3 regions of the Flavonifractor sp. An52 genome follow, and region 3 is predicted to be linked to each of the others. Evidence: predicted binding sites of a transcription regulator. Region 3 holds the regulator's gene; each other region holds the start of a gene.
The links. Region 3 encodes LexA, which represses DNA repair genes until DNA is damaged. Its sites were predicted from a motif close to CNAACANNTGTTNG; they were not measured.
Positions count from the first base shown of each region.

Region 1 (3,276 bases), on a different contig from region 3:
CCCACAGGGCCAGCTCCCGCTCCTCCAGGCAGGTGAGAAAGCCGTAGGTCACCAGGCGGCGGCCCTGCTGGCCCATGCTCCGGTCCAGAGAGCGGTACACCCGCCGGGCCTTCTGGTCGTCGGTGTCCACCGTCCGCTGGGGCCACAGAGTCACCCGGCCGTCCCCGTAGGTGAGGAAGCAGGCGGGCTCCTCCTTGTTGGCGTAGGCCGCAAAGACGCAGGTGAGGAATCCGGCAAAGCTGCCATCATATTCGTAGGCAAATCTGGGCCAGTCCATGGGGACCTCCTTTCCAGAGGGCGTAACCTTCAAAACAACGACAACTGCTCCGGCTCATTACCCGCCAGGGCGGGCCTTTCCAGAGCCACCAGGTGGTGGAGCACCCCGTCGGGGTTCACCCTTAACCCCTCCAGCATTTTTCCCGAGCAGGTGATGAAATACTGGGCCCGTTTCAGCACCACCCCCAGGGTTTTCAGGCCCAAGAAGGTGAGGGGCCCCACCCGCCGGGCGGTGAGAATCCGCCGGGCGGACACCACCCCGATGCCGGGCACCCGCAGCAGGGTCTCGTAGTCGGCTTTGTTCACCTCCACCGGGAACCGTTCCATATGTCCCAGGGCCCAGGCACACTTGGGGTCCACCCGGGTGTCGAAGTTGGGGTGGGCCTCGTCCAGCAGCTCCTCCGCCCGGAAGTGGTAGAACCGCAGCAGCCAGTCGGCCTGGTACAGCCGGTGCTCCCGCAGCAGGGGCGGCTTGAAGTCCTGCCGGGCGGGGAGGAGGGAACTGTCGGACACAGGCATATAGGCGGAGAAAAACACCCGTTTCAGCTTGTACTGGTCATATAAAGCCTGAGTCAGGGTCAAAATGTGCTTGTCGCTCTCAGGGGTGGCCCCAATGATCATCTGGGTGGACTGGCCCGCCGGGGCAAACCGGGGAGCGTGCTTATACTTCACCAGCTCCCCCTTGGCCTGAGTGATGCCGTCCCGGATCTGGGCCATGGGGGCCAGAATGGCCTTTTTCTCCTTGTCGGGGCACAATTTATGGAGGCTGTCCTCGCTGGGCAGCTCAATATTCACCGAAAGCCGGTCGGCCAGCTGACCCAGCCGCTGGGTAAGGAGCGGGTCGGCCCCGGGGATGGCCTTGGCGTGGATATAGCCATGAAAGCCGTACTCCTGCCGCAGGAGGGTGAGGGCAGATATCATCTCCTCGGTGGTGCGGTCGGGGCTGACCCACACCGCGGAGGAGAGAAACAGCCCCTCAATATAGTTGCGCCGGTAGAAGCCCATGGTCAGCTCCGCCAGCTCCCTTGGGGTGAAGGCCGCCCGGGGCAGGTCGTTGGACCGGCGGTTGACGCAGTAGGCGCAGTCGTAGATACAGCGGTTGGTGTACAGTACCTTCAAAAGGGAGATACACCGGCCGTCGGCGGAGAAGGAATGGCAGCACCCGGCGGCCATGGTGCTCCCCATGCCTTTGCCGCCCCGCCGGTCCACCCCGCTGGAGGTGCAGGCCGCATCGTACTTGGCCGCATCCGCCAAAATGGTCAGCTTATCCATCAGGTCCACCGTGCTCCCCCCTTTGGCCCCATTATATATCGAACAAACGTACCAGTCAAGAGGGGAGTTCTGGAACTTTTGTTCCTCATTCCACACAGCAATCCTCATTGCTTTTTCCTATTACAAGGTGTATAATTGCATAGATTAACCTTTCATAGGACCGAAAACTTTTACTTTCATCCGCTGTTAAGGAGGATCTGTTATGCACTATACCTTTGCGCAGTATCAGGAGAGCGCCGACTACATCCGCAGCAAGATCGGTACCTTTGCCCCCAAGGTGGCCATGATCCTGGGCTCCGGCCTGGGCTACATGGGGGATATTGTAGAGAACGCCGTGGCCGTGCCCTACGGGGAGATCCCCCACTTCAAGGCCTCCACAGCCCCCGGCCACAAGGGCCGCCTGGTATTCGGCACCCTGGAGGGCCAGAGCGTGGCCGTCATGCAGGGCCGGATGCACCACTATGAAGGCTACTCCTACGAGGAGGTGGCCTACGCCGTCCGGGTGCTCAAGCTGCTGGGCTGCGACACCCTCATTGTCACCAACGCCGCCGGCTGCGTCAACACCAGCTGGAAGGCGGGCGACCTGATGCTCATCACCGACCAGATCAAGATCTTCATGGAGTCCCCCCTGCGGGGCGAGAACCTGCCCGAGTTCGGCGTCCGCTTCCCCGACGCCTCCCACCTGTACACCCCCGCCCTCCAGGACGTGGCCCGGAAGGCCGCCGGGGAGCTGGGTATTGAGCTGAAGGAAGGCGTGTATATGTACTTCCCCGGCCCCCAGTACGAGACCCCCGCCGAGGTGCGCTTCGCCCGCATCGCCGGGGCCGACGCGGTGGGTATGTCCACCGCCCCCGAAGTCATCGTGGCAGGCCACTGCGGGATGCAGGTGCTGGGCTTCACCCTCCTGTCCAACATGGCCGCCGGCATCCTGGATCAGCCCCTCTCCGAGGAGGAGGTGCTGGAGGCCGCCGAGGCCTGCAAGGACAAGTTCTCCCGGCTGGTACTGGCCTGCCTGAAGCAGATCGGGTAAGACGGGGCTTTCTTCTGTATCACAAACAAAGGAGATCAACAGTTTATGTCCATTCTCATTCACAACTGCACCGCCGTGCTGATGGACGAGGCGGGCACCGTAATGCCCGGCGCCTATGTGGCGGTGGAGGGCACCAGGATCGTCTCCGTGGGCACCGTCCGCCCTCAGGGGACCTTTGACCAGGAGATTGACGGCCGCGGCAACGTACTGATGCCCGGCTTTGTCAACGCCCACACCCATGTGCCTATGACCGCCATGCGGGGCTACGGCGACGGCAACAACCTCCAGGACTGGCTGAACAACTACATCTTTCCGGTGGAGGCCCGCTGGGACGACCGGGCCGTCCGGTCCTGCACCGCCCTGGGTCTGGCGGAGATGATCGCCTCCGGCGTCACCACCATTGCCGATATGTATATGCATACCGACATCATTGCCCAGGAGGCTGCCTCCGCCGGCATCAGCGCCAACCTGAGCTGCGGCGGCGTCCTCTTCGGGGAGGGCTTTGATCCCGACACCAACCACGACTGCGTGGCCCAGCGGGAGCTCACCGAGAAGTGGCACAACTACAACGACGGCCAGATCCGCATCGACGCCTCCATCCACGGGGAGTACACCTCCCATAAGGAGCTGTGGCAGTGGATGGCCGGCTATGCCCGGGAGCACAAGCTGGGGATGCACGTCCACATCTCCGAGACCCG
Region 1 covers NZ_NFIB01000002.1:9,983-13,258, forward strand. The annotation lists gene B5G06_RS00850 (TIGR03915 family putative DNA repair protein) at 1-277, opposite strand, end outside; gene B5G06_RS00855 (putative DNA modification/repair radical SAM protein) at 307-1,557, opposite strand; gene B5G06_RS00860 (purine-nucleoside phosphorylase) at 1,751-2,578, shown strand; gene B5G06_RS00865 (amidohydrolase family protein) at 2,624-3,276, shown strand, end outside.
Region 1: B5G06_RS00855 (putative DNA modification/repair radical SAM protein) is a predicted target of LexA. The motif match lies at 1,620-1,633, and genes of this name have one in related genera.

Region 2 (3,276 bases), on a different contig from region 3:
CAATGATGTCCTTCTTGCGCACCAGGGGCTCGCCACCGGTGTAGATGTACATATAGATGCCCAGTTCCTTGCCCTGGGTGATGATGGAGTCGATATCGTCAAAGGACAGATTCAGCTTATTGCCGTACTCCGCCGCCCAGCAGCCGGTGCAGTGCAGGTTGCAGGCAGAGGTGGGGTCCAGCAGAATGGCCCAGGGAATATTGCAGCCGTACTTCTCACGCATCTTCTCCTGCTTGGGCCAGCCCACCAGGTTGGCGTTGACGAAGAAGTTGTTGAACACGGTCTTGAGCACATCGGGGTCGGTCTGGGTCCAGACCTTCTCGATCAGCTGGTGCCAGCAGGAATCCTTATCATTGATGGCCTTGTCGAACGCCTCACGCTGAGTGGACAGGGTGTCCCCGGAGAACTTATTGACCAGGTCCATAACCTTGCTCATATTGTTCATAGGGTCTTTATCCAGATAATCAAACACCTTGGCCAGGCCATAGCGCTTCAGACTGTCAGGAATTTTCATCTTTATTTTCCCCTTTCACGGCATAACAATACCTATCATTGTGTGTCATGATACCTTTTCTGACGAAAATTGAAAATAGACAAAACCCGTTTCATGTCCAAACTCTATACAAAAACAGCAGTTTGCTTAAAAGCGTTTCAGATTTGCGCCCCAGTTTTATATAATTTTATCCATGCTATAATGTGGTTTATGAAACTATATCAGTCCCCCGGCGGCAGCCGCTGGTCCTCCCTGTCCGGCTCTCCCGCCGGATGGACGGCAGAAGCAATGGAGATGGCCCCCCGCCCATATTTGTCCCGGATGGAATCCATGGCCTTCTCCAGCTTCTCCAGCTTATCACGGCAGGGTATGGCGTCGGCGGCGAACAGGTCCACCTGCTCCCCTGCGTCCCGCTCCTCCACCAGGTTCTGGGCCGTAATGGTAAGGGCCCGGACTGGCTGCCGCTCACTCCAACAGCTGTGCAGCAGCTCCATCCCGCACTGCGCCAGGTCCCGGGAGATATAAGTGGGGGCACTAAGCCGCTTCTGGCGGCAGATATCTTTAAAGGACGGATCACGCACGGTGATCTGTACGGTGGTACATTTGAGTCCGTGCTTGCGCAGCCGGACCGCAACCTCGTCTGCCAACTCAGACAGCGCTGTACGCAGCTGCTCCCAGCCCACCAGATTTTTAGGGAAGGTCAATCCGTTTCCCACCGACTTGGGCCCTGGCATATCCCGGGCAGGTACCACCGGGGCGTGTTCCCTGCCCGTGGCATAGTCGTGGAGGGTATATCCTCCCTTGCCCAGAATCTGCCCCAGGCTCTCCCGGTCAAACCGGGCCAGATCACCAATGGTGCGTATCCCGTAGCCATTGAGCACCCTGGCCGCCGCACGGCCCACAAAGAGCAGATCGGTCACCGGCAATGGCCAGAGCAGCTGTTGAAAGTTTTCCCGGGTGATCACCGTTGTGGCGTCCGGTTTTCGGTAGTCGCTGCCCATTTTCGCAAATACCTTATTAAAGGAAACGCCCACCGATACCGTCAGCCCCAATTCCTGCCGCACTGTTTGGCGAATCTGGTCGGCCAAAGCCTTTCCATCCCCTCCAAAGAGATGAAGGGTCCCGGTCACATCCAACCAGCTCTCGTCAATGGAGAAGGGCTCCACCAGATCGGTATACCGTTCATAGATGGCATTCACCTTTTTGGAATACTCCCGATACTTCCAGTGGTGGGCCGGCAGCAGTACCAGGTCCGGACACTTCCGTCTGGCCTGCCAGATGGTCTCTGCCGTCTGTACTTTATACTTTTTGGCCAGCTCATTTTTGGCCAGAATAATTCCATGGCGACTCTCCGGGTCACCACATACCGCCGCCGGCCTGTCCTTTAACTCCGGATGATCCAGCAGCTCCACCGATGCGTAAAAACTATTCAAATCACAGTGAAAAATGACCCGGTCCAAGCACTTCCCTCCCCTCTCCCAAAAAGATACGGCTGATTTTTTTATTATATGCTTTTTTTACCGCAAAGTCAAACATTCGTTCTATTCGCTATATTCCAGGCGCACACCGCTGTTCATAGCTGCACGGATATGATACACTGATAGCAAAGGAGGGGTTTTCATGGACGAAAATGCTCTGCTGTTTTTTCAGCAGGATATAGAGGCGCTGCCGCTGTATGAGCGGTTGGAAGGCCTGATCTTGGACCGGATTGCCGATGTACAAATCAAGGTACAGAAAAGCCAGATTTCCTTTTATAACCGGCATATGTTTGCCTGCGTCTCCTTTAGCAAAGTCCGCAAGGCCAAAGATCGCCCCGCCCACTACATTGTGGTCACCTTTGGCCTGGATCACTGTCTGGAATCCCCCAGAATTGACGTGGCTACCGAGCCCTATCCCAACCGCTGGACCCACCATGTACTTATTTCAAACCTTGATGAAATCGACGATGAGCTAATGGGATGGATCTATGAGGCCAGTGTCTTTTCCGCGCTCAAATAGTCCCTGACAGTGTATTCGGAGCCATATTCTCGGCTCATTTTCTTAAGAAAAACGTCACAATCCAGCCCGAGAAAGCATTTCCGCACGGGATTGCCCTGTGATATAATGACACTATATCATGTATAAACCACTACACATAATTGCTCTGTTCACCCACTGACCATCTTACTTTGGAAAACTGTGTTATGGCTAAGGATGAAATTACATCTACTGGTAAATATAGCGGTTTTTGCAGCCTTTTCATGCCCTGCGACAGCCTGCCCAATAGCAGGGTGCCGCAGGGTTTTGTCGCTGTAACCTGTTCTTTAAGTTGATTTCCACTAGGTTATTCTCTTTACCAGGATGAAGGTGCAGCATCCGATTAGGAGGGAGTTTTATGATAGCGGACAGACGCTTTCTTTTGATTGATGGGCAGAAAATTGCATTGGATACCAAGGAGCTGCCAATGGATGTTCAACTTATTCGCGATCTGACTCCTCTGGCCACTTTGAAACAGTTAGAAAAGCTGTACCTGCCTGGGCGTCTTATCTCTGATCTGGCGCCTTTGGCAGAACTGAAAGAACTAAAAAGTCTGGACCTTTCCATGAACCGCATTACAGACCTGACGCCGCTTACAGGTTTACTGCAACTGCGTGATTTGAAGCTTAACCAAAATCAAATCGTTAATCTTATACCTTTGGCTGCGCTGGCACAATTAAAGAAATTGGATCTGCACGAGAATCAGATTACCGATGTGACACCCGTGGCACAACTGCAGCACTTGGCAATCTTAGAGCTGAGTGGAA
Region 2 covers NZ_NFIB01000025.1:35,657-38,932, forward strand. The annotation lists gene B5G06_RS10245 (radical SAM protein) at 1-514, opposite strand, end outside; gene dinB (DNA polymerase IV) at 715-1,953, opposite strand; gene B5G06_RS10255 (DUF5655 domain-containing protein) at 2,114-2,491, shown strand; gene B5G06_RS10260 (leucine-rich repeat domain-containing protein) at 2,868-3,276, shown strand, end outside.
Region 2: dinB (DNA polymerase IV) is a predicted target of LexA. The motif match lies at 2,023-2,036, and genes of this name have one in related genera.

Region 3 (3,276 bases):
TCCCCACAACTACTATGTGGACCTGTCCCAGAAGCTGTGGGATCTGAAGCAGAGCCTGCTGACCCGGGAAGGGAAATAAATAAACAGGACTGCCGCAAACTGTGCGGCAGTCCTGTTTTTTGTCTTATTCCAGATCCAGCTCCACCGGGCAGTGGTCACTGCCGGTGACGTCGGCATGGATGATCTGGTCCTTCACCCGGGGCAGCAGACGCTCCGACACGATGAAGTAGTCGATGCGCCACCCGGCGTTGTTCTTCCGGGCGTTGAAGCGGTAGCTCCACCAGGTATAGGCCCCGGTCTTGTCTGGGTAGAGGGCACGGAAGCTGTCGGCAAAACCGCTCTGCAGCAGGGTAGTCATCTTGCCCCGCTCCTGGTCGGAGAAGCCTGCGTTGCCCCGGTTGGTCTTGGGGTTTTTCAGGTCAATCTCCTCATGGGCCACGTTGAGGTCGCCGCACAGCACCACCGGCTTCTTCTGGTCCAGGGTCATCAGGTAGGCCCGGAAATCGTCCTCCCACTGCATCCGGTAGTCGATGCGGGCCAGCCCCTCCTTGGCGTTGGGGGTGTAACAGCACACCAGATAGAAGTCCTCATACTCCGCCGTGATCACCCGGCCCTCGGTGTCGTGCTCCGGGATACCCAGGCCGTAGGTCACGGCCAGAGGCTCGGTTTTGGTGATGAGGGCGGTACCGGAGTAGCCCTTCTTCTCGGCGCTGTTCCAGTAGATGTGGTAGCCCGGCAAGTCCAGCTCGATCTGGTGGGGCTGGAGCTTGGTCTCCTGGAGACAGAAGGCGTCGGCGTCCATCTCCTTGAAAAAGTCCAGAAAGCCCTTGCCCAGGCAGGCCCGCAGGCCGTTGACGTTCCAGGTGATCAGCTTCATTCCCAGTCCTCCGCCTTCCATTTCATGGGTTTTCCGTCGCTGTCCAGCAGCGGGGTGATACCGCCGGCATATCCGTCGTGCATCTCCAGGTAGAGCATACCGGTCTTGGTATCCAGCAGAACCCGGGTGGCATCGGCCACACCCTGGGTGTAGATCACCTGAAAGCGCTTATCCTTTCCCATAGACACGCTCCTTTATTCCTTTCGCATCTCACCCTCCAGATGGGGGAGGAATTTCAGCATAATGGGCAGATAGGTGGCCACAAAGACCACCACCGCCCCAAGAGCCGCCCATTTCCGCAGCTTTTTGGGGGCAGCCAGGCCCAGCATGACCCCGGCGGCGCACAGGCACAGCTTCACCAGGGCCAGGTCCTTCCAGTTCATTTTGGCAATATAGGCATCGGCGGCAGAAAACAGTTTTTTCATAGTATTCCCTCCAGTCGCAGCAGCCATTCCTTCAATTCCAGTCCGCCCCCGTAGCCAGTGAGGGTTCCATTAGCCCCCACCACCCGGTGGCAGGGTAAAAAGATGGGCAGGGGATTGCGGTGGTTGGCCTGGCCTACCGCCCGGCTGCCCTTGGGGCAGCCCACCCGGCGGGCCAGTTCTCCGTAAGTAATGGTCTGCCCGTAGGGGATGTCCGCCAGGGCGGACCACACCTTGCGCTGAAAAGGGGTACCCTGTGGGGCAAGGGGCAGGTCAAAGTCCCGCCGTTCCCCCGCCAGATAGGCCAGCAGCTCCTCCTTGCCTCGGGCGAGCAGGGGCGTCTCCTCCCCCACCGGAGACATGGGGGAATTGGGCAAATACAGGGCGGTAAGCCCGCCCCCCTCCTCCTCCAGCGCCATAGGTCCCACGGGGGTATCAAAGACCACGCGGTTCATCTCAGTACCGCCGCACCACGGCGGTAACCTTGCCCAGGATGGCGCATCCTTCGCCGTCGATGGGCTCGTAGTCCGGGTTCTCGGGCATGAGCCACACATGGCCGTCCTTCCGGCGGAGGGTCTTCACCGTAGCCTCGTCCTCAAAGAGGGCCACCACGATCTCCCCGCTGTGGGCATCGGCCTGCTGGTGGACAATCACCAGGTCCCCGGGCAGGATACCGGCATACTTCATGGACTCCCCCCGCACCTTCAGGGCAAAATACTCCCCGGGCCGCCCGCCGGTGTCAAAAGTCAGATAGTCCTCGATGCACTCCTGGGCCAGAATGGGGGACCCGGCGGCCACGCTGCCCACCACCGGCACCTTGTCCTCCGGGACTGCCGGAGTCTCCGGCTGGGCCACGGTGATGGAGCGGGTCTTACCCTCCGCCTTGGTGATGAGGCCCGCCGCCTCCAGCCCCTTCAGGTGGAAGTGGACGGTGGAGGGGGATTTCAGCCCCACATAGGCCCCGATCTCCCGGACGGAGGGGGGATAGCCGTGCTCCGCCGAAAAGGAAATAATATAATCGTAAATCTGCTGCTGCTTGGGCGAGAGCGTTTTCATGGCAGACCCTCCTTTGGTCAGTTTTATCCGACCTCAGTATACCATAATCCCCTCAATATTGCAAACATTTGTTCTAAATTTGCTCAAAATTCTGCCCGTCAAGGTACACCGACAGCCGAAGCAGGTACTGGTCGTAGCCCTTGCCCGCCAACTCGTCCAGCAGCACGTCCTCCCAGAACAGCTCCCCCAAAGTCAGGCCGTGGACATCGGCCCACTCCAGCAGCCGCTGGTAGCCCTCCCGCACGGTGTCAAAGCTGCCGGCATGGAAGTAGGTCAGATAGCGCCCCGCCGGGGCGGTGAGCAGCCGCACCCCCCGGATGGGCTTGTCTACCTGGGTGTAGCAGTAGGTATAGCCCTCCCAGTCCTTCCGCCGGGCGGCCTCCACCGGCAGGATAGCCCCCAGGGCGTAGGGGCTGGCCACCTGATGGGCCTCGCAGTATTCCAGGTGGCGGGCCAGGATATGGGCGTACTTGCCCGCATCGGTGATGCCGGGGGCGGCGGTGGCCACATACCACCGCTGGGGCCATTCCTCCACCACGACCTGGCCGGGCGGGACGGCCAGGGCCTGCCGGGTCAGCTCCGCTTTCCGGCGGATCAGGGACCGCAGCCGCCGCAGCCGGGACAGCTTCTCGGTCAGGGCTTCCTCTTCCTCCTCCAGCAGCTCCAGCAGGGCCTCCGGGCTGCGCCGGTCCAGGTAGGCCTTGATGTCGGACAGGGGCATTCCCAGCTCCTTGAGGACGGAAATGACCTGAAATACCTCGATCTGCGCCGGGGCGTAGTAGCGGTAGCCGTTCTCCCCCCGGATGGCGGGAGAGAAGATGCCGGTTTCATCGTAGTGAAACAGGGTGTGCTTGGTGACGCCGCACAAGGCCGCAAACTCCCCGGTGGTAAAGCGCATCTCTGTTTGATCCATGGCGCAAA
Region 3 covers NZ_NFIB01000029.1:31,709-34,984, reverse strand. The annotation lists gene B5G06_RS11135 (nicotinate phosphoribosyltransferase) at 1-79, shown strand, start outside; gene B5G06_RS11130 (exodeoxyribonuclease III) at 125-877, opposite strand; gene B5G06_RS11125 (DUF6440 family protein) at 874-1,059, opposite strand; gene B5G06_RS11120 (permease of phosphate ABC transporter) at 1,072-1,302, opposite strand; gene B5G06_RS11115 (methylated-DNA--[protein]-cysteine S-methyltransferase) at 1,299-1,754, opposite strand; gene lexA (transcriptional repressor LexA) at 1,756-2,355, opposite strand; gene B5G06_RS11105 (MerR family transcriptional regulator) at 2,429-3,268, opposite strand.